Regions from separate parts of the Sporomusa aerivorans genome, predicted to be linked through region 1. Evidence: riboswitches for the same ligand, from Rfam matches in the RefSeq annotation. Region 1 holds a riboswitch; the other holds the start of a gene.

Region 1 (15,063 bases):
CTGGGCTGCGTTCAACTGGGGTTAGCGTATGTCTTGTACTCCCTGGCCATAAAATCGGTAGTTGCCCTTGAGGCGACCATTATAACCATGATTGAGCCTATTCTTAATCCAATCTGGGTTTTTCTGCTGTTGGGCGAGTGGCCGGGATTTTGGGCGCTTGCTGGCGGCGGCGTTATCATGACCGCTATAGCGGCCAGGTATGTCCTGCCGGCTTTAAAACCGGCAGCCGTTTTGACTGAGAAAGAGTCTTCCGGCCAATAAAATAACCAAATAAAAGCTAAGGGAACTGCAATTGGCAGTTCCTTAGCTTTTGTGGCAGTGTGAGTTTACCGCGTCATTTAAGAGTCCGCACAGTATATCCAGAGCCTCGGGCAGATCGTTGTCTGTCAGGTTGGTCCAGCAAATCCGTAAATGATTGGTTTCCGGCTCACCCGGGTAAAAAATGGAGCCGGGGAGAAAATGCACTCCGCGGCGATGAGCCTCGGGAACGAGGTGGTCGGTATTAATGCCTGCCGGCATGGAGAGCCATAGATGCAGACCGGCCGACTGCCGGGGACGGATAATACGGGGATCCAGACGGCTTTCCAGTGTCTGCAGGACACTTTTGCGACGGGTGTCCAGAAAGATGCTCAGCTTGCCAATGGTCTTTAAAAGCAGCGGATTTTGAAAAAATGGCAGCAGTGATTTTTGCAGCCATAGCGGAGAGCCCAAGTCAGCTATAGACTTGGCGGCAAGCAGACGGTTGTAAATACTTCCGTCCGCCGCCAGTACGCCCAGCCGTATGCCGGGAAATAGAAATTTACTAAAGCCTTTAAGATAAATGACCCGCCCGTCGGTGTCCAGCGCTTTTAACGGAGGCGGCAGAACTGAATTTTTTATCCGGGCCATTTCCAATTCACGGTGCGGCTCGTCTTCCAGGATGAGGACATTGTGCTCGCGGGCAAAGGCTAAGAGGTCTTCGCGGCGCGACAAGGGCATGATGGCACCGGTGGGGTTTTGACCGGTGGGGACTGTGTAAATGGCCTTCAGGCGGAGATGGAGAGCCAGGTCTTCCAGAATATCAACCCGTATGCCGTTGGCATCCACGGGGATGGGCTGCAGATTGGCATGGGCCAGGCGAAAAGCGTCAATAGCGCCTGAGAAACATGGCGTTTCTACCGCGATGGTATCACCGGGGCCAAGGAATGTGCGGGCGAAAAGGTCGATGCCTTGCTGGGTGCCGCTGGTAATCAGCAATTGGTGAGGCTTAAGATGGATGGACAAACACTCCAGATACTGTGTCAGAGCCAGTATGAAATCAGTATCCCCGCGAAAATCAGCGTATTGTCCCAGCGTATGGGGATATTTCTCCAGCGTCTGGCGAATGGAGGACTGGATTAAGGGGGTGGGCAGCAGAGAATGGTGTACGCAGGCTGACGCCAAATCCAGGATATGCGGCGGCAGGCGTATCGAGCTTTGGCTCCAGAAGCTGGCCCGGGGCAGATAGTCGGCAATCGAGAGCTGCCAGTCAAAAGGGGGCGCAGTATTGTTGACGGCAGTCTTCAGTTCCCTATTGCGCACGAAGGTTCCTTTGCCGCGCGTGGTTTCTGTCAGACCGCTGTTATCCAGCATTTTATAAACCTGATGGGCGGTTACCAGGCTAATGTGCAATTCTTCGGCCAGTGTCCGGACCGAAGGCAGGCGGAAATTGGGTTCCAGCAGGCCGGAACGGATGCGCTGGGCAATCTCCAGATAGATTTGCTCGCGGATAGGAACCGGGCTTTGGCGGTCAATCAATATTTGCATAGGCCCTCCGACTGTTATATTGATGATTTGACTGTTATAGTGATTTGGTGGTTATATATGAACAATATACCATATTGTTATATAACAGAAAAGAGGAGGGAAGTCATGTATATAGTGTATAGTCTCATGTGTCTCATCTTCGGTACAACATTTTTAGCCATTAAAATTGGCATCGATGCCGGGGCGCCGCCTTTTCTTTTTGCCGGCACGCGGTTCCTCCTCGCCGGCATAATCGTACTAACCAGCGTTAAACTAATGCAGGGACGGATTGGCCTCGAACCGGGTATGCGCAAGGATGTTGTCCTGGTGGGCACTTTCATGACGGCGGTTATGTTTGGCTGCCTGTACTTGGGCGAGAAATATATTTCCTCCAGTGTTGCCGCGCTGCTGGCGGCGACTACCCCCATTATGATCAGTATCGTCGAGTGGTTTCAGGGAATCCGGGATCATTTTCGGATTAAAGGCGCCGGCTTGCTTCTGTCCTTCATCGGGGTAGGAGTGGCAGTGCTGCCGGCGCTGGGAATCGACGTCGGCACTGAAGCCATTTTAGCGGTGGTGGTTATTCTGGCCGCGGAAGCGGGCTGTGTTTTTGGCACTATGACCTCGAAAAGAGTGCTGGCTGCCGGACTCGACCCTTTTGTGCTAAATGGCTGGCAAATGGTGGTTGGCGGGAGTATGCTGGTGCTGCTGTCGCTGGTTACTGAGCCGTGGGCAGGGGTAGTCAATAACCGGATCTTTGTATCCTGGGCATATCTTATCGTCTTTGGCTCATTGGCCGGACACGGTTCTTACTACTGGCTGGTGCGCCGGGCCGGACCGCTGCTGCCGTCCACCTGGACATATATTTCGCCGGTAATTGCCCAATTTGTCGGTTATTGTGTTCTGGGGGAATATTTGTCAGGATATTCCTTCGCCGGACTCGCACTGGTGCTTGGCGGGGTATATCTTGTGAGCAGGGCGGCCATGCTGGAACAGTGGCTTAAGAACAACGGCAAAGCTTTTGGGCTGTTTAAAAAGGAATCATCGCCAGAGTTACGTCAATAAAGGCCTTAAGCGCAGGCGACAGCCATTTAGCCTTATGGTAATGCATTTGAGCCTTAATATTAAAAGCAGGTCCGGCCCAGGGCAGCGCTACCAGCTGCCCGGCCAGAAGCTCCTGCTGGACGGTAATCTGCGGCAAAAAACCAATACCCCAGCCGTCGCAAACAAATCTCTTGATAACTTCGTTGCTGCTTACCCCCATGGCGGAGGCGGGCTTGACGCCGGCCTGGGTGAGGATGCTGTCAAAGAGCTGCCGGTAGCTGCACCCGGGTTCTGTCAGGATGAGCGCCTGACCGTTCAGGTCGGCAGGTATAACGGTTGATTTTTTTGCCAGGGGATGGGCAGGGGCGGCAATAACCGCCATTTGTTCCTCAAACAGCACGTGGGTAACCAGATCGGTTTCCAGACTGGGAACGCCGAGCGAAAAGACGAGGTCTACCGTATTTTTCCTAAGATGATCCCGGTAGACGATGGAGGTGTCGAAGCGAATATTTAGCTCTACTTCCGGATAACGCGAACGAAATTCCTGAAATATCCTGGGAAGCCGGTAACTGCAAAGCGATTCGGGCGTGCCAATGGTAAGGGATCCTCTGGGAACCAGGGAATTGCCTATGTGGTCCTTAGCCTCATCGGCAAGCTTAAGGATTTGATCAGCATAGTTATATAAGTGTTCGCCGTCTTTAGTCAGTTTTATTTGTTTGCCTAAGCGTTCAAACAGCATTGTGCCTAATTCTTCTTCCAGGGACTGAATTTGATTGGTGACGCTGGACTGCGCGTAGCCGAGCGTGTTGGCAGCTTTGGTAAAGCTAAGCAATTTTACTGTTGTCATAAAGGTTCGCAGTTGACGAAGCTCCATTTTTCAACCACCCATCTGTTTTAGTGAAGATATTCATTGTGATTATCAATTTTACCTATCGATATTACTATGATAGAATAGTTTTCAGCATGAGTCTATAGGAAATCCAGCAAAGATTTTTTTGAACTGGCTGGGACGAAAGCAGGCGACACGGGCGCCAATTCAAATCGCACTGACCGACAGATTGTAAAATAACAGAAAAACGTTTTATGAAAAGGAGCGGGATGGCAATGACACGAATCGCGTATAGCGCCGCGGAGGCGGTGGCTGTGGGGCCTTATTCCCATGCTGTTCAGGCGGGAGAGGTAATTTATTTATCCGGGCAAACGCCCATAAGCTCTGAGACTGGGAAACTTGCCGCGGGTGACATTGCGGCGCAGACTGAGCAATGTTTTAAAAATTTGTTTAATGTGTTGGTTTCATCCGGATTAACACCGGACGATGTTGTTAAAGTAAATGTGTTCTTAACGGATATGAATGATTTTGCTGCCATGAACGAAGTATATTCCCGGCGGTTTACCGCGCCATACCCGGCCAGAACAACCATTGGCGTAGCCTCGTTGCCACTTGGTGCCCGCATCGAGATAGAAATGATCGCCCGTAAAAAATAATTTATGCTGATGTATAAACTTAGATCACAATGGAAACAATAACTATGTAACAGGTGTCCTCCACGCAAGAGGGTTGCGAAAACATTACTTTGAATAACGCGCAGACATAAGCACCATACACATAGCCCCTGCCAGCCGGCAGGGGTTACTTTGTTTAAGAACCAGGCATTTATCTTTTCCTTTTCACCAGCAGTCTTTGTTTTTGGCTTAGAAAGAAGCAGCCGGGGAAAAATAGTGACGGAGGTGATAATGATGCCTACACCCAGGCCGGGACCGGATAAGTTCGGGATTGAGCATGAAATCAAGAATAAAGCAGGTAACAGACCATTGACGGACGAGGAAGTACGCGAGGAAGCCAAACGGTATACCGACAAAAATCATCCGCCCCGGTAAGATTCTAAGTCGTAATTTTAGAGGCATATAACAAAGTGACTAATGAGGCGCGGCTTGCGCAAAGCCTTTCGGACAAGCGCAAGCCGAAGTGCCCGAAAAGATATCAGTCGCCGGCTAAAAGATCAATCTGAAGCGCTGCACACAGTCTGCAGATTTTTTATTTATGCTTTCAGTAAACAGAATTTATTGGTACAATAAAATCCATGCATCAGATTAGAGAGGACGATGAAAATGATTGTAACAGTAAATAAAGCAATTCTCCATATTCTGGATTTCAATTCCGGTGTTACTGTTTTTTCCGAGCAGGAATTAGATATAGAAAGTAAAAGTGTTATTGCATTTTTAGCCAAGCATATAGAAAAGTCGTATGCCGCCGCGAATTCTAAAACAGGCACGTTTCATCCTGAAAGCAAATTTAAACAGCAAGTGGCAGACTATCTGGCGGGTAACCAGGAGTTTATCGGTTTCTCCGTGTATGTGGCCGAGCTTATGTACACCGCCGTCGCGCAATCAGATGTACAGGTTTCAACCGATTTGCTGATTTGCGATTGCAGTATTGATGACACTCGTGCAATCGCAATCTTGAAATGCAACAATAGAGTGGGCTATATCCACCAGGTGGTACAGGAAAATGATAAACTGAAAAATGATATCATCAATCATTATGCCATTTTGCCGGGACCGACGCAAAAGCTTGATGAATATGCCTTTATTGACGCAGAATCCTTAGATATTAAATTTATTGATAAAAAACGGGAAGTTAATGGTCAAGAGACTTATATTATTGCCGATAATATATTAGAGTGTAGTTTTTTGCCGTCGCAAAAAGAGACCATCGAACTAGTGAACTCCATAACGCGTATGGTGGCGGAAAATCATGGCCAAAGTACGCTGGAGGCGGCTTCCAAAACTAAAACCTATATTGCTGAAAACACCGAAGTATCCGAATACCTCGATCCGGTGGAACTGGGTAAAGAGGTCTTCAGCTCCTCCCCCATCATGCAGGAGGAGTACGTAAGAGAAGTAAAAAATGCCGGTCTGCCGGAAACGGTCAAGATTGATAAGACGCTGGCCATGAAAGCCAGTAAAAGTCATAAAATCAAAACTGATACCGGGATTGAAATCACATTCCCGGCCGATTACTTTCAAAATAATGATTTTATCGAGTTTATTAATAATGCTGACGGAACGTTATCCATTGAGCTGAAAAATATTGGCAGCATAACCAATAAATAAGTAGAGGAGTACCGGCCAAGCAACTAATAGGACAAGTTCTTAATAGACTACGTAGCGAAAGGATTTCAGCAAACCAATGGCAAAATTGATGTCAATATTTACTACTATACCGTTTGGTTTACTTATTCTGACAGTGTTTGCGTATTGGCGCATCACGGCTGATCATTTGCAGATTGCGGGAATGGATAATCTTGCCTACGCCGTCTTTGGTGTAGGTCTGATACTTAGCTGGTGGTTCAACCGCAGCCGGGTCTTTTTTATCACTGTGGTACTGGCCCTTTCCCACTATGCCCTGAGCGGTTTGGCAGCCCTTCATACAGGCATGCCCTCGCTAACGACGGTAGTGTTTCCAGTCATTTGTACCTTAGTGCCTATCAATATTTTAATTTTTTCCTTGCTGAAAGAACGGGGGATCTTTAATTTTTGGGGTCTGGGACGCTTTGCGCTGATTGCCTTTCAATTGTTTTATGTCGCAATGGCTATTACTGCCAATGACCTCTCGTTATTAAACTTTTTTCGCCAAAATGTTTTGACCGGCGAGTTGGCAGCCAATGCGGCTATTCCCCAGCCGGCCGTGCTGGCGTACGGTGTTGCATTTTTATCTATGTTCAGAAAACAGCTGCACAGCCGGTCGCACCTGGATAATGCACTTAGCGTTGTATTGGTTGCTTCTTTGCTGGCCTTACAGGCCAAACCCGCAACAATGGCCGGCACCATGTTTTTTAGCGTAGCCGGCATAATGCTTATCATTGCCGTAATCCAGGACTCGTATTCGATGGCTTACCTGGATGAACTGACAGGTCTGCCCGCCCGCCGGGCTCTTAAAGAAGAGTTGATGAAGCTGCGGGGCGAGTACACTATCGCCATGGTGGATATCGATTTTTTTAAAAAATTTAATGATACCTACGGACATGACACGGGTGATGAGGTACTTAGACTTGTTGCCTCGGTACTGAAGAAGGTGACCGGGGGAGGGAAGGCTTTCCGCTATGGCGGGGAGGAATTTACCATTGTCTTTCCGCATACCGCCGTTGCTGACGCGCTGCCGCATTTGGAGAAACTGCGGGCGGCAGTGGAAGAATGCCCTTACGACTACCGGGGAAAACAGAAGCAGGAAGGCAAGAGCAAGAAAAAAGCGTCTGCCAAAAAGTTATTTGTAACCATCAGTATCGGCGTAGCCGAACGCAGTGAAAAACATCCGGAAACGCAGGAAGTCATCAAAGCAGCGGATAATGCCCTGTACCGGGCCAAAAAGAAAGGGCGTAACTGTGTAAGTAAGTAGATTATGGAAAGCGATGAACAGTGCTGGCATCTTGGCCGGCACTGTTTCATTTTTTACTGCAATCTGGCGCAAATTACCAAAAGGGTTAGCGGCGGCGGATAACGAACAAGTCCCATAATATAAAATGATTCTGATCCGATTGGTGATTTTTTGGTCTTAAAAGTCTTTGGCTAATTACGCACGGAAAGGATTGTTGTTATGGTTGGGAAACACAGAAATCCCAGGCTGGATTTGCTGTGTTGTGTGGTTGTGCTGATAATTGTCGCTCTTATTGCCCGTCTTGGCTATTTGCAGATCGCCAAAGGGGGAGAGTTCTACCAGCAGGCCGACAATAACCGCATCAGACTTATGCCTGTTATGGCGCCCCGCGGAATTATGTATGACCGCAGCGGGGCACTATTGGTTTCCAACCGGCCTGGTTTTTCTGTATCGCTAGTCCCGATTAACGGGCCGATAGCGGACGAAGTGCTTGAGAAGCTTGCCGCAATTTTAAACATGAAGGCTGCCGATATCAAAACCAAGATAAAAGAACAGGCCAACCCGCTTGAGCCAATTCGCATTAAGAACGACGCCAGCCAGGAGATTATTACGAAAATCGAGGAACGCAGGAACGATTTGCCGGGAGTGGTCATTGAGGTTCAATCCGTGCGAAATTATATATTTAATGAATTGGGTGCGCACATCTTCGGCTATGTCAACGAGATTAGCGATTCAGAGCTGGAGAGTAAGAAGAAGGAAGGCTATAAAACCGGCGATATTATCGGCAAGTTCGGACTGGAGAAGTATTACGACAAAGAATTGCGCGGCATTGACGGCGGCGCCCAGGTAGAAGTGGATGTCAACGGACGCCCGGTACGCATGCTGGGCAAGAAAGAACCTGTACTGGGAAACAGCCTGGTTTTGACACTTGATGCCAAAATACAAAAGGCTGCGGAAAAAGCAATGGATGACCGCCTCAACTACCTGCAGAAACGGCTCGGGAATCCGCAAGCCAAGGCCGCCGCTGCTGTTGTTATGGATCCTAGGACAGGCGCTATTCTGGCTATGGTCAGCCGTCCGGCATTCAATCCAAATCTATTTAACGGCGGAATATCTACAAAAGACTGGCAGGCCATAAACGATAACCCGTTTAATCCGCTGCAGAACCGCGCTATCGGCGCTGAATACCCTCCCGGTTCGGCGTTCAAGATTGTTACCGGTACGGCTGCCCTGGAAACAGGCAAGCTAACGCTGGAGGAGAAAATCCTTGATACCGGACGGCACTGGATCATACCCAAAGGCAATGCGCATGGTGCGGCCTTGGGCTGGATTGACTTTAATGAGGCCCTGGTGAAATCAGATAACGTATTTTTTTACGAATTAGGTAACCGGCTGGGAATTGATACTCTGGAAAAATGGGCGAGAAAGTTTGGTTTAGGGGCAAAAACCGGTATTGATCTGCTGGGCGAGGATACCGGTTTAGTAGCCAACCGTAAATACAAGGAAAAGGTATACGGTGAGGAATGGTACCTGTCGGAAACCTTCGACGCCGCCATCGGCCAGGGCTTTCAACTGGCAACGCCGCTGCAAATGGCTACGTTAATCAGTCAGGTGGCAAACGGCGGTCATCGCTATCGCCCGCATCTTGTAAATAAAATAATCTCCCCTGAAGGGGAGACGCTAAAAACCTTTTCGCCGGAGGAACTGGATACTGTGCCAATAGCAGACAAGAACCTGCAGGCCATTCGCAAGGCCTTGCGTGAAGTTACCATGCCCGGCGGTACGGCAGGATATATTTTTGATGGTTTTACGGCCCAAATTGCCGGGAAGACAAGTACGGTGGAAAACTCGCACGGGGATGATCATGGCTGGTTTGTTGCCTACGGACCCTATGACAACCCAACGATAGCCATTGCTGTAGTTGTGGAGCAGGGCGGCTACGGCTCAGACTCCGCGGCCCCTATTGCCAGAAAGATTATGGAAGCAGCCTTCGGTCTGCCTGAATCCAAAGATGCGGCAGACGAACTGGCTGCGCAAGAAGCTGCAACTATGAATTCGCCGAATCCTAAAAATTAACACTTGCCAGAGGACCGTTTATTTCTGGCGTGGCGGTGCCGGTAAAGCAATACTAGGATTAGGATAAGGGGAAAAAGTATTGCCCAGCCGCCAAACAAAAAGATGATTGCAGAGAGTGCCGCACTGCCCCAGGCGGATATCTTCAGGGCGGTCCCGGGAAGAATACGGGCGGCTGCGATCATACCGAGCGTATAAACAACGAGAAAATTGGCGCTGGGAATGGCGATAAGCGGCTTTAAATCCCAGGTCAGCAGATAACTTAGCAAAAGCACCAGCAAATAAAGCGGTGCAAAGGAAACCAGCGCAACATGAGGGGTTTGAAACTGCGGGTGCAGCCGGCTGAAACGCTGGGGAAAGTGGCCATCCCGGGCCTGGGCGTAGACAAGGCGGGAAAAGCCGGCGATAAAAGTGTGAACAGGACAGTAACACACGATAAAGCCCAAAAGAGCCACCAGTGAGCCTGCCATATCTCCCCAGCGGTAGGAAACAAGTGTGATCATTCCTGTTACCGGATCGTCCGCTTGGTATGCCTCACTGCCCACGGTAATAAAAGCCACTGACAAGTATAAGAGGTTTACCAATATGACGGCAGCTCCCAGGCTTACAGGAATATCCCGGCCGGGATTGCGAAATTCTTCTGCCAAATGGCCAATCATCTCCCAGCCGATAAAGGCGAAAAATAAAAGTGTCATAGCCTGGCCCACCGGGAACCAGCCATTTGGCAGGAACGGGGTAAATGCCCGGGCTTTTATTTGCGGTACAGCCGAAAGCACGGCTGTGGCCAGGATGAACAAAATAGCGGCAACCACCAACACTTGTGTATGGCCGGAGAGCTCGACGCCTCTAAAGTTAAGGGCTATGGCGACAAGTAAAAGGCCTGCCGCCGCCAGGTGTATACCTGCCGCCGGCCAGGAAAAAATGCTGCCAAGGTAATGGGCGCCTATTAAAGCAGTGACCGGCATGCCAAACGGCATGGCGCTCAGCATAAGAATGCCGGTAATCCGGCTGGCGTCAGGGCCAAATGCCTGACGTACATAGGTGGCCATCCCGCCTGAATCCGGAAACCGGGAGGACATGGCGCCGATAACAATTACCATCGGCAGTGAAACCAGTCCCATCAGCAGCCAGCTGATTAATGACGCCGGGCCGGCCATTCCGGCGGTAATGGCCGGCAGTACCAAAATACCTGCGCCGAGTACGGCGCCGATGGTTAAAGCAGTTCCTTGCACCCAGGAAATGCTTTTTCGGAACTCAACTTGTCGTTGCATAAATAATACGCCTCACTTATAAAGCAGACTTAGCTTCAGGTGGGGCTTTAATCCCATCTGAAGGTTAGTTGTCGGATAAAATTTCTTGACCGGAAGTTGATTATATCCTAGCATAAAGATAGGACTCCTGATAAGTCGATTGTTTTGATAGAAACAATCGGTTTTTCCGAAAGAAGTGGTAGTGTGTTTATTAAGAACCTGGAAGTCTTCCTGACGGTGGCCAGGCTGCTCAACTTTGGCGAGACGGCCCGGACGCTTAATTATTCGCAATCTACAGTGTCTGAACAGATCCGGGTCTTGGAAGAGTATCTTGGGGTGAGGCTTTTTGAACGCATCGGCCGGCGGATTTTCCTGACTGATCAGGGAAACATGCTGGTGCCGTTTGCCGAGCGGATGGTCCGGGACGCCGAGGAACTAAAAAATTTGTTTAGTGACACCGGTACAGTGACTGGCTCCATAACAATAGGATCAGCCGAAACGCTCTGCGTGTTCTGGCTGCCGCCCATGCTAAAGAAATACCGGCTGCTTTATCCACAGGTGAAAATAAATATAAAAGTAGGCAACTGTATCGATTTTCCGCAGTGGCTTCAGCAAAATATCATTGACGTGGCATTCGGGCTTAATGACGAATCAGCCCGGCAGCAACTGCGGCAAATAGATCTTTTTTGCGATGAAACGGTTTTTATTGTTGCGCCTGATCATGGACTGGCTGCAAAGCCGCTATTGGCCATTGGCGGGCTGGCAAGGCAGACCTTGCTCTTGCCTGAGGGGTATTGCGGCTATCCGATGGACTTGAAAAACCTATTGGAGGAAGAAAAGGTGCAGGCCAATACCATTATGGAGTTTGGCAGTCTGGAGTCTATCAAACAGTGTGTCAGGAATGGCCTGGGCGTTTCCCTGCTGCCTAAAATCGCCGTAGCCGGGGAACTGGAGCGGGGCGAGCTGATTGCCTTATCCTGGCATGGTCCGGCTATTCCCATTGAGGCCAGAATGATATTTCACCGGGATAAATGGATGTCACCGCCGCTAGCCGCCCTGGAGAAGCTAATTACTGCGTCCATACCTGAATGAGCTGGAAATTCGAGCTTGACCTTGACAATATCAGGAAACGGAGTATTCTATAGGTAAGACTTATTCTCAGGGCGGGGTGCAAGTCCCCACCGGCGGTATTCTGGATTCTTTCCAGGCAGCCCGCGAGCGCTCCTTTAGAGGAGGACAGCAGATCTGGTGAGATGCCAGAGCCGACGGTAACAGTCCGGACGAAAGAGGATGAGACAGTGGAGCTTCGATTTGTTAGCATGCTTTGTTATTGCTGTCTTTTCATACGCCCTGATTCTGGTAGGTCGACCAATCTTAGGAGGCGATTACTTTGAATCAGAATGTACTAGCAGAGTTTGGCAATTCGCGGGAAAGGGTCGAGCGGGCGCTTGCCGCATTGCGGCAAGGACAAGGTGTCCTGGTAACCGATGATGAAGAACGGGAAAATGAAGGCGATATTTTCTTTGCGGCCCAGTCGCTGACAGAGGAACAAATGGCTATATTGATCCGTGAGGGCAGCGGCATTGTTTGTTTGTGTCTGCCGGCGGAAAAAGTGCAGGCACTGGCATTGCCAATGATGGTGGCGGATAACACCAGCCATTTTCAGACAGCGTTTACTGTTTCGGTGGAGGCCGCAGCCGGGGTTACTACCGGTGTTTCGGCCGCCGACCGGGTGGTCACAGTAAAAGCGGCTATTGCCGATGACGCGTCACCGGCCAGCTTGCGCCGCCCAGGTCATGTATTTCCGTTACGGGCCCGCCCGGGTGGGGTATTGGAACGACCGGGACATACCGAGGCCAATGTGGATTTAATGCGTTTGGCCGGGTTGCAACCTTATGGCGTATTGTGTGAACTAACCAATCCGGACGGTACAATGGCCCGGCTGGCTGAGATTGCGGCCTTTGCCCGGCAGAAGAATATGGCAATGGTAACTGTTGAAGATATTGTTACATACCGCCGGCGATTAGGAGTTTAAAGGCATTTAAATAAAGAAAATCCGTAGGCGTGCTGGTCTGCGGATTTTTTGTATAAATCACTTTTAGTTTAGGGCATTGCAGTTTGCGCTTTTCGTTCACGTCCCGGCGCAAGCCGTGCTTTCTACATCTTTGTGGCTGGGAGGACATAAACCCTGTGAAAATACTAATTGACGCCGATGCCTGTCCCAAGGCCGTTCTCCAGCTATGTGTAAAGATAGGCCAAAAGTATGATATACCTGTCTGGACGGTGGCGAGCTTCAATCATAATATTGTGTCAGACCACCATATAACAGTGGGCGGTGAATCCCAGGAGGCTGACATCAAGATAATTAACCTAACCGCCGCCGGGGATGTTATTGTTACACAGGATTGGGGTTTGGCCTCAATGGTGCTGGGAAAGGCAGCCTTTTGCCTCAGCCCTGCAGGGCGGGAGTATACACCGGATACCATCGGTTTTTTGTTGGAAGAACGGGAAGCCAAGGCCAAATTCCGGCGTGGCGGCGGCAGAACCAAAGGGCCTGCCAAAAGAACGCCGGATGATGATAAGCGATTCACGGCCGGACTTGAGCGAATACTAACACGGGTAGATAACAATTGACAACCAAAGATAAGGCAAGTGGCCGCTCACGAGTGAGCGGCCACTTGCCTTATCAAATATAATTTTAATAAATTGGTACGATAATAAAATACATATGCAATGCAGCGTAAAACTGTAAACAGGAGGTTACTGTTGTGGCAGCAAAGGTAATCCCATTTCCCAAAACATCCGGGCCCGATTTGAACGAGATTGAAAAGTTAATACGATTATGGCTGACAGAGATGTCGGAAAGCCGTGATTTTGTAGATACCATAGCGGCAAGAATGATGACTTTTATTGATGCATATGCAAGTAAAACCTTTGAGCCGATTTTCAATTTGGCTGTACCGCCGCATTTGTCGGCGGAGGAAAGGCACTCACTCCTGGTTTCGATTGAAACCGGTGTTGACAATACGGCGGTGCAAGTGCAGGAAATGGTCAACCGGATAATAGTTGAACGACTGTTTCTCGAGGTAGAAATATACGAAAGTGCTCAAAAAAGGCAAAGCCGGCACTATCCTACAGTTTAATTTGAGCGAAAAGAAACTTGGCGTTGCGCCAAGTTTTTATTTTTCTGCAGCCAGTCGTTATTTATTTCTATAATAATAGGCGGTTTTTATTTAATAATAATTATCAACATGGTATAATAAAGCAAATTTAGGTACACGCTGAGTATTGATGAACAGGAGGTTGATATGATGGAAAAGAACTTTTTAACAGCAGTGAAAGATAGAAGAACCTATTATGGGATTAGCAAAGAGCCTGTTATTGCTGATGAGCGCATTCAGCAAATAATAACCGATGCGGTTAAGTATACGCCGTCTTCCTTTAATTCGCAAAGTGCCCGGGTGGTAATTTTGCTGGGTGAGCAGCATGACAGCCTGTGGGACATTACCCTCGGCGAGCTGAGAAAAGTCGTGCCGGCGGAAAATTTTGCACCTACCGAGGAAAAAATCAATTCTTTCCGCAAGGGCTACGCTACAGTATTATTTTTTGAAGACATGGCTGTTGTTGAAAAACTGCAAAACCAGTTTTCGCTTTATAAAGATAATTTTCCGATTTGGTCCAATCACTCGTCCGGCATGCTGCAGTATGTAGTTTGGACTGCGCTAGAAATAGAAGGCTTCGGCGTGTCGCTGCAGCACTACAGTCCGCTTATCGACGCCGCGGTCAGCGAAAAATGGCAAATTCCCGCGAACTGGAAGCTGATTGCCCAGATGCCGTTCGGCAAACCTACAGCAGCTCCCGGAGCCAAAGATGTCCAGCCTTTGGAGCAGCGTGTGAAGATATATAAATAGCCAATAGGTTGTAATGCTCAGCCTGCTGTAGGAAATAAAATTTACCAGACAGCAGGCTGTTGATTTTTTTTTATGAGCGGGATATAATATTTAGGTAACATTTGAGCAAGTTTGCGCGGCGGTGGAAGACGGCATGGATGACAGCTATTATATGGAACTGGCTCTGGCCGAGGCCAGAAAAGCATTTGATCTTGGCGAGGTGCCAATTGGTGCTGTGCTTGTTATCGATGACCAAGTTGTGGCCAGTGCCCATAATATGCGTGAAGAGTGGCATGATGCAACAGCGCATGCTGAGGTAATCGTCATCCGGGAAGCCTGCCGGCAGCTCAAACGCTGGCGATTGACGGGAGCCACACTTTATGTTACTATAGAGCCGTGTCCCATGTGCGCCGGTGCGTTAGTGATGAGCCGGGTTGACAGGCTGGTCTATGGCAGTCCGGACTACAAAGCCGGAGCTGTTGAATCACTGTTCAACATTGTAAAGCATCCCGGACTTAATCACCGTCTTGAAATAACAGCAGGAGTTCTTGCCGACAAGTGCTCCGGTATTATGAAAGAATTCTTTCGTATGCGCAGAAAATAATATGGAGAGGTGTCCGAGTGGTCGATGGTGCTTGACTCGAAATCAAGTGTCCTGTCAAAGGGA
Region 2 (15,063 bases), 2.6 Mb from region 1:
AGCGGAAACCGCATTAGCCGAACAAAAGGCTACGGTCGACCGTCAGTTTATATGTTCCGGGCAGCTTGCCATCGGTCCTGATTATACATTGCCGGAAGCCAACAACAGGGCCCATGGCAAACTGAATCTAGAGCAGGCTTTGGCCGTTTCCTGCAATGTTACTTTCGGTCAGCTGGCACTGGATTTAGGCAGGAGTAAAATGGCCAAAAACTTTGAAAGGTACGGCTTAAACCAGTCACTTAGCAGTGACATTCAGGAAAATGCATCCCGCTTGCCTGACTTTGCCAAGCTAAGTGACGGCGATTTGGCTCAGACCGGCATTGGCCAGGGAAGTCTGCTTGTGACACCGCTCAGAATGGCCATGCTGGCATCAACCTTCGCCAACAAGGGAATCATAATGAAACCTTATGTAGTGCAAAAAATTACAGGGCCTGACGGTAGTATTCTTAAAGAAACGTCACCGTCAGTCTGGCTGTCGCCGGTAGATGAAAAATTAGCGCAGCTGGTAGCCGGGATGATGGTCAGTGTAGTCAACGAGGGTACAGGCTCGGCGGCCGCTTTACGGGGTATCCAGGTTGCCGGCAAAACTGGAACCGCTGAAAACCCGCATGGTGCGCCACATGCCTGGTTTATAGGCTTTGCACCTGCTGACGATCCGCAAATAGCAATAGCAGTAATCATTGAAAATGCCGGTTCAGGCGGCGGTGTTGCCGCACCGGTAGCCCGGCAAGTATTAGCCCAGGCATTACGTTAAGGGGGTGAATCGATGCTCAATCGAACACTTGATGATCGTTATACAATATTAGAACGCATTGGCGGCGGCGGTATGGCCGACGTATACCGTGCTCATGACAAGCTTTTGGATCGTTCGGTAGCTGTTAAGGTACTGCGTTCTCAGTTCACCGATGATGAGGAATTTGTCAGCCGGTTCAGGCGCGAAGCGCAGGCAGCTGCGAAGCTTTCGCACCCTAATATCGTTAATATCTACGATGTTGGTCTCGATGACCAGGCCTATTATATAATCATGGAATATATCTCCGGCGAAACCCTTAAGGACAAGATCGACAGGGAAGCGCCATTGCCTGTGGAAACAGCGGTGCGTATTGCTATCGAAATTGCCGAGGCGCTGGAGCATGCCCACCAAAACAATTTAGTGCACTGCGATATTAAGCCTCATAATATTCTTGTTACCCGCTCCGGACGCATTAAAGTTACAGACTTTGGTATTGCCCGTGCAGTTACCTCTTCTACCATGACCAATTCGGGTACAATTATCGGTTCTGTTCATTATTTTTCTCCTGAACAGGCCAAGGGAACAGCAGTTGGGGCTAAATCCGACATTTATTCTCTTGGTGTTGTTTTGTACGAAATGCTGACAGGCCAGGTGCCATTTACCGGTGAATCGCCCATCAGTATTGCTCTCAAACACCTGCAGGAAGAACCGAAACCGCCGCGAGAGGTAAATAATGAAATTCCGCCCTTGATTGAGGCCATTGTACTCAAGGCTATGCATAAAGATCCTGCAGCCCGTTTTAGTGACATCGGCGAAATGATTACAGACCTTAGAATGTCTCAGAATTATTTACAGGATGACCGCACCCGCAGACTCTCGCATACGGATTTTCCAACACAAGTACTTCCACCGATTACATCTCCGGCTGACCAAAAAGCGCCTCATACACCTTTGCGCTCCACAGCTGCCGGCGCGCAAGCCAACGGCACAAAGATAACCAAGCCCTGGCTGTTGGGGAGTATGTTATTTCTGTTGATTGCTTCGGCACTGGCTGCATTTCTTGGTTTTGGTAAGTTTTGGAGCCTAAATGAAATTACTGTCCCCGATGTTGTCGGCAAACAGGTAGATACCGCCCGTAACATTCTTATTAGTAATAACCTGCGTGTTTCAGTGTCAGATGCGTTTAGCGACAAAGTTCCGGCCGGCCACGTTATTTCCCAGCAGCCTGAGGCCGGCACAACGGTTAAAGAACAGCGAATGATAACTGTCATTGTCAGCAAAGGCGGAGAAGTGACTGTTGTTCCAGACCTGCGCGGGCTGAATCGACGTGATGCTGAGCTACAAATAAAAAATTCAGGACTTAAACTGGGCCGGGTTGACGAGCAGTTTACCGAGGATGCACCGCAGGATACGGTTGTCAGCCAGAATCCGCGGCCACCAGCCCAGGTAACCAAAGGAACAGCTATCGATATTGTCATCAGTAAGGGAACTGGTCCGAAAAAAGTTGTACTGCCTGATTTTCAAGGATCGCTTATGACGACAGTAGCTACCCAGTTGGAGAGTCTTAAATTAAAACAGGGAAAAGTAACAGAAACGGCTAACGACAAATATCCTCCCGGCACCATCGTCAGCCAGAATCCGCCTCCAGCTACCGAAGTGGCTGAGGGAACCAGTATTGACTTTTCTGTCGCCAAGGGTGTGCCAAGTGCTGTTAAACGGGCTGTAGTTCAGGTAACCGTGCCTGACGGTCCATCCCGTCAACCGCTGCAAATCGTAGTAACAGATACTAACGGACGCCGTATTGTCTATGAAGGGACACACAAACCAGGCGAACGAATTGAAAAGACGGTCGAGGGGATAGGTCAAATCCGCGTGCAGGTATATATCAACGACAAGCTGCTGCAAGAGCAAACTATTTAAATACGCTTGAATTAGGAGGCGCCATGTGCTGAATGGTATTGTAGTAAAAGCGTATAACAGTTTCTACTATATACAAACCGGCAGCAAGATTGTTACTTGCAAGCTTCGCGGCCGGTTTAAGAAAGAACGGTTTTCACTTACGGTTGGTGATGAGGTAACTTACACATTAACCAGTCAGGATAAAGGTGTGATAGAAGATATACTGCCGCGCCGAAGCCTGCTTAAGCGTCCCTTGGCCGCAAATGTTGATCAGGTCGTTCTAACTTTTGCCGCAGTTAATCCTGATATTAATCCGGCTTTGGTGGACAGGTTTCTGGTTGTAGCCGAATTCTCGGAACTGGAGATTGTTCTCTGTATTAACAAAATCGATCTGGCCGATACCGGAGTAATCGCGAAACTAACCGAGCGTTATGAACGAATCGGCTATAAAGTGCTTACTGTGGCCGCTAAATTTGGGCTGGGCATCGAGGAATTGCGGACCCTGCTGCATGACAAAATAACGGTTTTTGCCGGTCCGTCCGGGGCCGGCAAATCAACATTGCTAAATGCTCTTCAACCTGGGCTGGAACTTATAACCGGCGAGGTCAGCCAGAAAATCGGCCGTGGTAAACACACCACCCGTTTTGCTGAGCTTCTGCCCATGGCCGGCGGCGGTTTCGTGGTGGATACGCCCGGGTTTAGTTTTACAGACTTTACCGATTTGGCAGAGTCCCATCTTATGGATTACTTTCCTGAAATCTCGCACATAGCGGCTAAATGCAAATTTAGTACCTGCCTGCATTTTAAAGAACCGCAATGCGCTGTTAAGCAAGCTGTTGCCGATAATCTCATCCATCCTGAAAGATATGAGTCTTACCTGGAAATACTTGCAGAAATAAAAGATAGCAAGAAAGGATATTAAATGAATACAATTAAGATTGCTCCTTCGATTTTATCGTCTGATTTTTCCTGCCTGGCTGAGGAGATTATTAAAATAGACAAGGCAGGAGCTGACCTTGTACACATTGATGTCATGGATGGCCATTTTGTACCCAATCTTACCTTTGGCGCGCCAGTCGTAGCTGCTATCCGCAAAGTAACTAAACTACCGTTTGATGTTCATTTGATGGTAACTAATCCCCAGGACTTCATTGAGCCTTTCGCCAAGGCAGGTGCCGACATCATAACCGTACATGCTGAAACAGCACCGCATTTGCACCGCCTGGTTCAAAATATCAAGGAGCAAGGCAAAAAAGCCGGAGTTTCTCTCAATCCGTCAACACCTTTGCCGGTAGTCGAGGAAGTGCTGGCGGACGTTGATATGATCCTGATCATGAGTGTGAATCCCGGCTTTGGCGGTCAACAGTTCATTCCGGGAGCGGTTAACAAGATTTCCCGCTTAAAAACAATGCTTAATGAACGTAACCTCACGGTAGACATAGAGGTCGACGGCGGCATTAACGCCGCAACCGCCCGCCAGGTAATAGCCGCCGGCGCTAATATCCTGGTTGCCGGCTCGGCCGTATATGGCGCTCCGGATATCGCTCAGGCAATAAAAGACATTCGCGGGGCTTGATTAAAATGCCGCTTAATGGTAACATATACAGTAGATAGAGTTATTATGGTTAAAAAAAATTACATAGTAAGCCTTTGGGGCAAGGTGAAAAAGAGCAATCTTTTAATTCCTGACCGGCGGTATAGCCCGCGAGCCGTAATACGGCTGATTCGGTGAAATTCCGAAGCCGACAGTATAGTCTGGATGGTAAAAGGCGTAATTCTGCCGTGTGCGGCATTTTCGAAACTGCCTATATTAACTGTTGATAGCCCCAAAAGCTTATCAGCAGTTTTTTTAATTTTCCTGTGACTATTCCGCTTATCAGCGATGAGTTAAGAAAGAGGATAAAGGGTGAACCTTCAGCGGGGTTAAAACCCACCTGAAGATCAAATTACCACTTTATCGCTAACTGGGGGGGTTTCATGGACGAATATTATATGCGTCAGGCATTAGCCATCTCAGAGTATGCTACAGGCCGCACCAGCCCCAATCCACTGGTAGGAGCGGTAATTGTCAAAGACGGACGCATCGTCGGCCAAGGGTGGCATCGTCAGGCCGGCACACCGCATGCTGAAATTCATGCTCTGACGCAAGCAGGCGATTTGGCTAAAGACGCGACGATCTATGTAACGTTAGAGCCATGCTCCCATCATGGACGTACAGGTCCCTGCGCCGACGCTTTGATTGCTGCCGGGATAAAAAAAACTGTTGTAGCCATGACTGATCCTAATCCGCTGGTTGCCGGCAATGGCCTCAAAAAGCTGAAGGCAGCCGGAATCGAAGTGGTGGAAGGTGTACTGGCAGCCGAGGCAGCAAAGCAGAATGAAGTTTTTATCAAATGGATAAGTACAGGGTTGCCGTTCGGTATTTTAAAAACGGCGATGTCGCTGGATGGAAAAATCGCTGCCTATACGGGTCACTCTCAATGGATAACAGGGCCTGCGGCCAGAGAACAAGTTCATAAACTGCGTGATACGCATGACGCCATCTTAGTAGGTATCGGTACCGTACTGGCTGACAACCCGCAATTGACCGCACGGTTACCGCAAGGCGGCAAGAATCCGGTAAGAATCATTATAGATAGCCTGGCCCGTACACCGCTGACCGCCAATGTTGTAGCGGATAAAGAGGCGCCAACCATTATTGCGGTAAGTCAGGCGGCGCCTGTAGAGCGTATTGCTGCGCTGAGAAACCGGGGTGTAGAAGTTCTCGAAATTGATTCGATGCAATCAGGTATTAATTTGCGTCAGCTTTTTACGGTTTTGGGTGAACGCCGGATTTCCAGCATATTTATTGAAGGCGGCACCAGAATTAATGCCGCTGTTCTCAATGCCAACCTAATCGATAAAGTATACGCATTTATTGCCCCAAAGATAATTGGCGGCCAAACCGCGCCAAGCCCGGTGGGGGGCGAGGGCATACCTTCGGTTGATCAGGCCATTTCTTTAGAAGACGTTACTACTAAAAATATCGGCAATGATATGTTAATCAGCGGGTATATCACCAGACGGGAGGGACGAGATGTTTACCGGACTTGTGGAAGAATTGGGAAAGGTTAAAAATATAGCCCGCGGCGCTAAATCTGTTCGCCTGACTGTTGCCGGCAAAACGGTACTGGCAGACGTCAAGCTCGGAGACAGTATTGCCGTAAATGGCACCTGTCTGACAGTTGTGGACTTTAGCCATGATTGGTTTACGGCCGATGTCATGCCGGAAACTGTGGACCGTACTGCTTTGTCCGGGCTCAAGCCAGGCGATACCGTCAACCTGGAACGTACACTTCGTGTGGGTGACAGGCTGGGCGGCCATATTGTGAGCGGCCATATTGACGGTGTAGGCAGAATTCTGGCCAAAGAACAAAATGATAATGCGGTTATTGTCCGCGTTGGTGCTGCTCCGGAAGTCATGCGCTATATTATCCATAAGGGCTCCATTGCTATAGATGGTACAAGTCTCACTGTTGTCGATTACGGGAATGACTGGTTTACGGTATCACTCATTCCCCATACGGCAGGCAAAACCACTGTGGGTCTTAAGGCAATCGGCGAACCGGTTAATCTTGAGGCAGACATTATTGGCAAATATGTCGAAAAGCTTCTGGGATTAAGAGATGCTGCCAAACCGGCTGAGAAAATAACATTTGGGTTTCTCGAACAACATGGTTTTACATTGTAATGTGTTTTAAATACTAAAATCAAGCCAGTGCAAACGGAGGAGTTTACGTGAAATTCAACACTATTGAAGAAGCTATTGAAGAGTATCGTAATGGCAAAATTGTTGTTGTCATTGACGATGAGGATCGTGAAAACGAGGGTGATCTTTTAATGGCCGCTGAGAAGGCGACCCCGGAAGCCATTAATTTTATGGCGACTTACGGACGCGGACTCATATGCATGCCCGTTATCGGCAGCAGGCTGGATGAACTAAATGTCGGCGCGATGGTAAGCGAAAACACAGATAATCATTGTACGGCATTTACCGTGTCCATTGATGCCAAAGAGACTACTACCGGCATATCGGCTCATGAACGGGCCACGACGGTTCAAACGGTACTTGACCCGAAAACAGTAGCGAGTGACCTTCGGCGCCCAGGGCATATCTTCCCGTTACGCTACTGCGAAGGTGGTGTGCTAAGACGTGCCGGCCATACTGAAGCTGCTGTCGACCTGGCCAAACTGTCCGGCCTTTATCCGGCAGGTGTAATCTGCGAAATTATGAATGAAGATGGTACCATGGCCCGGACACCAGAGCTGATGGAATTTGTCAAAAAACATGACCTTAAACTCATTACAATCGCAGATCTGATTAAATATCGCAAGAAGCATGAACGGTTTATTACCAGAGCTGCTGAAACCAATCTGCCGACGAAATATGGCGAGTTTAAGCTTATTGCCTATGAAAGCCAGCTTGACAACCAATGCCATGTCGCATTGGTAAAAGGAGATGTAGCCAACAAGCCTGATGTCTTAGTCCGTGTGCATTCCGAATGCCTGACAGGGGATGTGCTTGGTTCCCTCAGATGCGATTGCGGCGATCAATTGGCAACAGCTTTAAAGCGTATAGAAAAAGAAGGCAGCGGCGTCCTGCTGTACATGCGGCAAGAAGGCAGAGGTATTGGTTTAGCTAATAAAATCCGTGCTTATGCCCTCCAGGATAAAGGCAAGGATACAGTTGAAGCCAATGAACTCTTGGGCTTTGCCCCTGATCTTAGAGATTACGGCATTGGCGCACAGATATTGGCCGATCTCGGGTTAACCAGTATCCGGCTGCTTACCAATAACCCGCGCAAACGCGTGGCACTGGAAGGCTATGGCCTGACTATTTCCGAAAGGGTTCCACTGGAGATAATCGCCAACAAATTCAACAACCGATATCTCTCTGCAAAGAAATCGAAGCTTGGCCATTTATTAAAGCAATATGAGGAGGCGCAAAAATAATGAAAACGATTAAAACTCTTGAAGGAAATTTAGTTGCTGAAGGATTTAAATTTGGTATTGTTACTGCAAGATTTAACGAGTTTATCAATAACAAACTGTTGGAAGGCGCGTTAGATGCACTCAAACGGCATGGCGCTTCCGAAGAAAACATTGAAGTCGCCTGGGTACCAGGTGCCTTTGAAATTCCGCTTATTGCCCAGAAAATGGCCATGAGTAAAAAATATGACGCCGTAATTTGCCTTGGTACTGTCATAAGAGGCAGCACAAGCCACTATGATTATGTTTGCGCTGAGGTTTCAAAGGGTGTTGCTCATGTAGGGCTGGCAAGCGGCATTCCAACTATTTTCGGCGTACTTACTACAGACACAATCGAACAAGCTATCGAGCGTGCCGGTACCAAGGCTGGCAACAAGGGCTTTGATGCCGCCGTATCCGCCATTGAGATGGCCAACTTAATTAAGGGATTGTAGACAGGTGGCGCATGAAAGTAGGTATAATTAGCGATACGCACGGGTGCCTGGAAACCTGGCAAAAGGTATTTGATAAATATTTTGCTGACGCCGATTTAATCATTCATGCCGGCGACGTTCTTTATCACGGACCGCGCAATACCATACCTGCCGAATACAACCCTAAGCAACTAGCAGAAGTCCTTAATCTCTGCCCTGTGCCGCTTTTAACGGTGTGTGGCAACTGCGACAGTGAGGTTGACAGTATGGTATTAAAACTGCCTATTCAGTCACCCTATACTTATTTGCTGTTAAATGGCTTACGAATTGCTGTAACCCATGGCCATAATCTTACGGAAGAAACCAGAGTGGATATGGCCAGGCGACTGCAAGCCGATATTTTTATTACCGGTCACACCCATGTAGCAGAATTGGAGAAAAAAGACGGCATTATTTTCCTGAACCCCGGTTCGCCCGGTATGACTAAGCGACCGGACGGCCGCGGTACAATTGCCTGGATAAATGATAACAGGATTGAAATACTAGATATTGCACCAGGCCAGCCAATTATAAGCGAAGTATTGGCCTGACACCGGAGGTTACCACATGCACGACCATCTTATCCGGGCAACTGTCCCCGGAATACGCGCTTTTGCCGCAGTTACCACTAACCTGGTGGAAGAAGCCCGCAAACGTCATAATTGTTATCCATTAGCCACAGCCGCGCTGGGACGTACCATGACCGGAGCTTTGCTAATGGCAGCCAATCTAAAAACAAACGAAAGCTTGACTGTTAGAATTGCCGGCGACGGACCGCTGGGCGAGATTGTCGCTGATGCTTCACCGGACGGTTCAGTACGTGGCTATGTTAAAAATCCGTTTGTTGATTTACCATTGAATAATGGCAAGTGGGCTGTCGGCCAGGCAGTAGGCAAAGGACATATTTATGTTACCCGGTTTGTAGGTCTTAAACAGCCCTTTACCGGCAGTGCCGAACTAGTTTCCGGTGAAATTGCCGAAGATATTACCCAGTATTTAACTGTATCTGAGCAAACACCGTCCAGCGTAGCTCTCGGCGTTTTGATAGCCCCGGACATAACGGTAGCAGCGTCAGGAGGTTTCTTTATTCAGGCTTTACCAGGGGCCGAAGAAGAAGCTTTAGTCCAGGTGGAGGATAATTTACGCCAACTGCCGCCTGTTTCGCAACTGGTTCATGACGGGCTAGACGCCAAAGGTATTCTGGAAAAAGTATTTGCCGGATTACCAACAACCATTTATGATTCACTGCCGCTGCGTTTCCATTGCAAATGCTCCCGGGAGAGAGTAGAAAATATGTTGATTAGCCTTGGGGTCAACGAGATCAGGGAAATGGCGGCTGAAGGCCAAGCCGAAGTTTGCTGCCATTTCTGCAGCGAGAAATACCAGTTTGCTGCCTATGAATTGGAAGAAATGCTAAAGCATATTGAACAAAATAATTAACCGTAAAAGCCAGCGTTATTAACGCTGGTTTTTACGGTTAATACGGTTAATAGGCTTCAAGCACCACAGCCTGACCTTTTGCACCTAAGGGGAGTGTGGGGGCTTTTTTTAAAAGAATAGGAGATTTTGTCTGCGGAAAAAATAAAAAGGACTTGATCCTCAAGTCCTTTTGTCGGCGTAAGATATGTTATTAAACTGCGCGCTGAACTTTACCAGAACGCAGACAACGAGTGCATACATTCACACGTTTAACTTCACCTTTAACTAAAGCCTTTACCCTTTGTATGTTAGGTTTCCAGGTGCGCTTGGTTTTAAGGTTGGAATGGCTGACATTGAAGCCGGAACGCTCACCTTTACCGCAAATTTCACAAAGATTTGCCATCTATTTCCACCTCCTGTACGAAACATCCTCATGTACTCAACATGACTATTCTAGCACAAATTGCTTATAATGTGCAAGGGAAAATACTACTTTAACTAAGATTTTTCAAAATATCTATCAGTTGGTGCGCACCAGCAGGAATTGTGCGTATTATATTGAAATTAGAGAAATAAGTAAATGCAGGGGGGGCTTAGCTATGTTTAACAAAAGCACTCCGATAATTGAGGCGTTACGGGCGCATCCCGAGGCGCGCAAAGTATTTGCCAAACATGGTATGGGTTGTATCGGCTGTATGGGTTCACTTACCGAGACAATTGAAAATGGCGCCCGGATGCATGACATTGATGTAGAAGCTCTACTGACTGAGTTAAATGCACTGCTCCAGGGGGCAAGCAAATAGGTGATTTTTTTTGCAAAATTTATGGTCTGCTAAAATACAATATCTCAAAGGGGTGGGACCTGCCAATGCAGCCAAACTTGCCAAGATGGGAATTTTCACTGTAGGACAGCTGCTGGAGCATTATCCGCGCCGTTATGAGGATCGCAGTAAGCTTAAGCTTATTGCTGAATTGACCGATGGGGAGTATGAATCTTTTCGGGCGACTGTCACAAACATAAGCGAACTTAAATCTCATTCCCGGTTAAAAATAGTGAAAATTACCGTCAGAGACAGCTCCGGTATTGCTCATTTGACCTGGTTCAATCAATCTTATATCAAAAATAAGTATCAGCTTGGCATGGAACTGATTCTCTACGGTAAAATCCAGCGGCGGATGGGTATAGTTGAAGTCAACAAACCGGATGTTGAAGCAGCAGACAACAATAGTCAGGGGAGCGGGCGCATTGTTCCCGTATATCCCGCCACTGAGGATATGCCCCAATGGCAGTTGCGGTCGCTGATACAACAGGCTTTACAAATATATGAAGGCTCAGGCATGCATGAGCATGATGAGACTTTACCCTGTGAAATAGTTACTCAATATAACTTGCTGGCAAGACAGCAGGCGTTGACAAACATTCATTTTCCGCCTACTATGGAAACGCTTTCTCAAGCCCGGCGCCGCCTTGTATTTGAAGAGCTTTACCTGTTACAATGCGGCCTGGCCTACTTGAAACATAAAATCAAATCCGCCTGTCAGGGTATCAAACATGCACCTGACAGCAGCCTGACAGCCAAAGTACAAACACATCTTCCATTCACATTGACCAACGACCAGAGAAAAACCCTGCAGGAAATCAAAGCTGACATGGAAGACCTCACGCCTATGCAACGAATGATTCAGGGCGATGTCGGCTCAGGCAAAACAGTTATTGCCGCCATTGCCTTGGCAAAAACAGTAGAGAACGGCTTTCAGGGAGCGCTGATGGCCCCTACCGAGATATTAGCCGAACAACATTATCACACACTGGCCCGTTTGCTTGCACCGCACGGTATCCGTCTTGCCGTACTGACAGGCAAGCTTACGCGTAAAGTACGTTCAGAGGCATTACAGCATATCAAAGACGGTCTTATAGACATTGTCGTCGGCACCCATGCATTAATTCAAGCCGATGTCGAATTCAAGCATCTCGGACTGGTTGTTACCGATGAACAGCATCGATTTGGCGTACGCCAGCGTGCGTTGTTAGAGGCGAAGGGCCGGCGGCCTGATGTGCTTATCATGACAGCAACACCGATTCCGCGAACTATGGCGCTTACCGTTTACGGTGATCTCGATGTTTCAGTTATTCGTGAACTGCCGCCCGGACGCCAGCCAATTGCTACCTATGCGCGCGGTAAAAACCGCCGTGACAGGGTGTACGCATTTGCCGCCGAACAAATCAAGGCAGGCAGACAGGTATATGTGGTTTGCCCACTGGTTGATGAATCCGAAAAAATCGAGGCGCAATCGGCAGTCAAACTGTTCGACGAGCTAACGGCCACATTTTTTCATAATATTCCTTGCGGGTTGCTTCATGGTAAAATGAAATCACAGGAAAAAGAGTCGGTTATGTCGGCCTTTGCCTGTAATGAATTAAAAGCATTGATCGCAACCACAGTAATTGAAGTAGGGGTAAATGTGCCAAATGCTACTGTTATGATTATCGAAGGTGCCGAGCGCTTTGGCTTGGCGCAGTTGCATCAGCTGCGCGGTCGAGTTGGCCGGGGCAAGCATAAGTCGTTTTGCATTCTTATTTCCGACAGTACTAATGAAGAAACAATGGAACGGTTAAAGATTATGACCCAGGTTAGTGACGGCTTTGTTCTTGCCGAGAAAGATCTGCTGCTCAGAGGACCGGGCCAGTTCTTTGGCACCAGCCAGCATGGTATGCCTGATTTAAAAATTGCCGATATTATCAGAGATACCGATATTTTGCTGGAAGCTCGCCGCGCTGCGCAGCAAACAGTTTGTACGCCTGCTTATTTAAACACAGTGTGGCGCTCGCTAGAGAACTGGTTTGGAGCAAAATTCAATATGGTATTTTGCCGTTAAAAGAAGCTAACTTTGGACGAGCTTTGACAAACTGGTCAATTCGTGCCTATGCCGAAGGGATTTGTTTTGTCCGAACAAAAAAAAGCGGCGGCTAAAAGCCGCCAATTATGGGAGAGGAGAAAATTTACATTACTAATATTGGCATTTTGGCGAAGGTTTATACATGTTGAACTTAACTTTTTTAAAAAAAATTCTATTTTTTTTATCGTCGCTGCACACACTAGAGGTAAATAACAGCTAGGAGTGAGCGCGGAATGGAAAACAAATACCCCCAGGAGCAACTACAGAGTATAGCCGCAGAATGCCAAGAGTTTGAGCATATTATCAATGCGATGGGTTATGGTTATTCACTCCTGAATATTTCAGCCGATAGTTATGTCAGGCGTTGCACGGACTGTACGCACTGGCTGGGCGGTTCCTGCAATATATTCAAAAGGGAGATATCCCGCTGGGAATAAGCAAACAGCGCTGCATGCAGCGCTGTTTTTAGAGAACAGGAAGGGTTTTAGATGAGTAAACTATTGGGTTGGCTGGTCATTGCCGCTCTGATAGGATTAACCTATATGTGGCAGCCAGAATTTTTTCATCACGCGTATGGAATCATTGAAAGAGGCGATATCGCTGCTTTAGCGGAATACCTTCGCTCCTTTGGCGCCGGTTCTATTCTTGTAACTTTACTTTTATTTGTAGTTATGACATTTACCATTGTATTTCCGTTTATGATTTTATCAGGTGCCGCCGGTATTGTCTTTGGTCTATTCTGGGGCATAATCATTTCCTGGTCAGGTGAAGTAGTTGGCGCACTTGCTATGTTTGTTTTTGCTCGCTACTTTTTTCGTCATACCGTTGAGGGCTGGATATCTAAAAGCCGGTACCTGAAACAGGTAGATGACTATAGCGCCGCAAACGGTTTTAAAGCATTATTGCTCGCCCGCCTCCTGCCACTGGCTCCTTCCGGCATCATCACTGCCATTGCTGCAATTAGCAGGATTTCATTTAAAGATTTTTTGCTGGCAACAATATTGGGGAAACTTCCACCGGTTGTCATAAAAGTAATCCTTGGTCATGATATTGTTTTTGCCGGCGAAAATCTTGGCCGGCTAGTATTTATTGTGCTACTTGTTGTATTTGTGTATGCCATCCTGTGGTGGCAAAAAAGAAAGAAAAAAGCGGAACTCTCATAATTACTTGGCAAACAACCAGCGTTGTCCACCTCGGCTACGCGGGATATACCTGTTTAAGGTTACCCAAATTTCGTCCACCATGTCCCGGCGCATTTTGGCAAAGTCTGCCAAGGCTTGGCGTTCACATTCTTCTGGCAGCCATTCACTGGGGATCTCTTTTATTATGCAATCAATTTTCTCATTACTAATTGTTTTCACTATGTTGACATATGGCATAAAATCCTGTGAAGACAGCAGATCTTTGAGCAAAATTCTATAATGCTGAAAGTAAAAAATCTTAATTTTTGTGCATAGGTTTTGCAAGGTTTCAAGAGTCCACCTGCTTGATCTAAACAAGTGCGAATTATCAATAGCATACACTCTATATTGTTCGTCTTGCGGGTTAAGCAACAGGTTTTTCTGGTTTTTAGCACGGTCGGCATTGTGAAACATATGGTCAAATAACAAAACTCCGGCCATTTCAGCAAGGTTGACTGCTTTGTGTAATCTATCCTTTCCTACATACCCTGCCTGTTCAAGATAAAGCGAAGCGAAATGCCGTCCCGGAGCTATGCCCAAATCTATAAGCTCCGGGTTATTCTCTAATATTTCATTATTGATTTCAATTATCTCGCTTGGAGGAAAACACAGGTTCATGATGGCGCCGATTTTAGCAGCAAAAAATTCACTTACCAGTACCCGCGAACCTAATCGACTATCCTGGAATTTTACCACATAAACATTACCATCCTGGGCCTGAAAAAATTGCGGCTTAGTAACGCCTACTCCAACCTTTCCCAAATACTCTACAGCCAATAGCATAGGTGCCTCCTAAACAATAGCGTAAGTAAAAAGACCCGGTAATAAATGCACCGGGTCTTCTATCTGCGCGTAATCTAAAGCCTCCTCAGGTTTTATTTCCCAGGCTAACAGCATTCAGCCGATCTGGATACCGAGGTGATGGCTTCAAGATTAACCACTGCCGTGCTGACTACATCATCGGAAATCCCAGAGGAAGTTGCAGGTCCAAATATTTCATCAATTGATAGAAATGCCAGCTCATCATCAACATTACCCAGTGTTCCCCGGAATATAAAGCCACCAAAAGTGGTGATTACAACATTATCGCCAATCATTCGCCGCAGCAGGCAGATTAAGTCGCGGCTCTCCTGACGCTCCGGCGTTTCTGTTTCGCTTTCGGTTCTCTGCTGATCATCGACAGCGGCGGCAATAAAGCCATGTTCGTGACAATCATTTCCGAACGGGGCGCTCTTAACACCGGTTGCTTTGGCAACCACTTGCCATAAATCAAGGTTGAGGAATCTTACTTCAACAACTTCTCCCCCCGGAGAAAGTATTTCTACGTTCGATTCCGCTTCAATGGCCGGGGAAAGAAAAGCAATACGGCAGTCGTCAATTTTTTGCAGGTTACCAAAATAAACTACCCCGTCAAAACCAAATAACAAGACATCGGTGTTTAACTCACACTGAA

What was found. Region 1 has a riboswitch for FMN ahead of ribB (3,4-dihydroxy-2-butanone-4-phosphate synthase). Riboswitches for the same ligand answer to the same signal wherever they lie in the genome.
Region 2: another riboswitch for FMN. It lies ahead of ribD (bifunctional diaminohydroxyphosphoribosylaminopyrimidine deaminase/5-amino-6-(5-phosphoribosylamino)uracil reductase RibD); the one in region 1 lies ahead of ribB (3,4-dihydroxy-2-butanone-4-phosphate synthase).

Annotation. Positions count from the first base shown of each region.
Region 1 is NZ_CP156926.1:6,190,041-6,205,103, reverse strand. It holds gene SATMO3_RS29585 (DMT family transporter) at 1-261, shown strand, start outside; gene SATMO3_RS29580 (PLP-dependent aminotransferase family protein) at 304-1,785, opposite strand; gene SATMO3_RS29575 (DMT family transporter) at 1,891-2,829, shown strand; gene SATMO3_RS29570 (LysR family transcriptional regulator) at 2,795-3,682, opposite strand; gene SATMO3_RS29565 (RidA family protein) at 3,913-4,293, shown strand; gene SATMO3_RS29560 (hypothetical protein) at 4,444-4,686, shown strand; gene SATMO3_RS29555 (nucleoid-associated protein) at 4,918-5,922, shown strand; gene SATMO3_RS29550 (diguanylate cyclase) at 5,999-7,204, shown strand; gene mrdA (penicillin-binding protein 2) at 7,403-9,259, shown strand; gene SATMO3_RS29540 (APC family permease) at 9,256-10,527, opposite strand; gene SATMO3_RS29535 (LysR family transcriptional regulator) at 10,711-11,598, shown strand; FMN riboswitch at 11,657-11,802, shown strand; gene ribB (3,4-dihydroxy-2-butanone-4-phosphate synthase) at 11,897-12,541, shown strand; gene SATMO3_RS29525 (DUF188 domain-containing protein) at 12,697-13,140, shown strand; gene SATMO3_RS29520 (hypothetical protein) at 13,275-13,649, shown strand; gene SATMO3_RS29515 (nitroreductase family protein) at 13,815-14,417, shown strand; gene tadA (tRNA adenosine(34) deaminase TadA) at 14,551-15,000, shown strand; tRNA gene SATMO3_RS29505 (tRNA-Ser) at 15,004-15,063, shown strand, end outside.
Region 2 is NZ_CP156926.1:3,557,682-3,572,744, forward strand. It holds gene SATMO3_RS17010 (peptidoglycan D,D-transpeptidase FtsI family protein) at 1-754, shown strand, start outside; gene pknB (Stk1 family PASTA domain-containing Ser/Thr kinase) at 767-2,653, shown strand; gene rsgA (ribosome small subunit-dependent GTPase A) at 2,679-3,554, shown strand; gene rpe (ribulose-phosphate 3-epimerase) at 3,555-4,208, shown strand; FMN riboswitch at 4,275-4,407, shown strand; gene ribD (bifunctional diaminohydroxyphosphoribosylaminopyrimidine deaminase/5-amino-6-(5-phosphoribosylamino)uracil reductase RibD) at 4,610-5,746, shown strand; gene SATMO3_RS17035 (riboflavin synthase) at 5,709-6,362, shown strand; gene SATMO3_RS17040 (bifunctional 3,4-dihydroxy-2-butanone-4-phosphate synthase/GTP cyclohydrolase II) at 6,410-7,624, shown strand; gene ribE (6,7-dimethyl-8-ribityllumazine synthase) at 7,624-8,094, shown strand; gene yfcE (phosphodiesterase) at 8,106-8,663, shown strand; gene hslO (Hsp33 family molecular chaperone HslO) at 8,680-9,552, shown strand; gene rpmB (50S ribosomal protein L28) at 9,743-9,934, opposite strand; gene SATMO3_RS17065 (DUF1858 domain-containing protein) at 10,131-10,334, shown strand; gene recG (ATP-dependent DNA helicase RecG) at 10,345-12,408, shown strand; gene SATMO3_RS17075 (hypothetical protein) at 12,663-12,866, shown strand; gene SATMO3_RS17080 (TVP38/TMEM64 family protein) at 12,918-13,592, shown strand; gene SATMO3_RS17085 (HipA family kinase) at 13,593-14,393, opposite strand; gene SATMO3_RS17090 (hypothetical protein) at 14,498-15,063, opposite strand, start outside.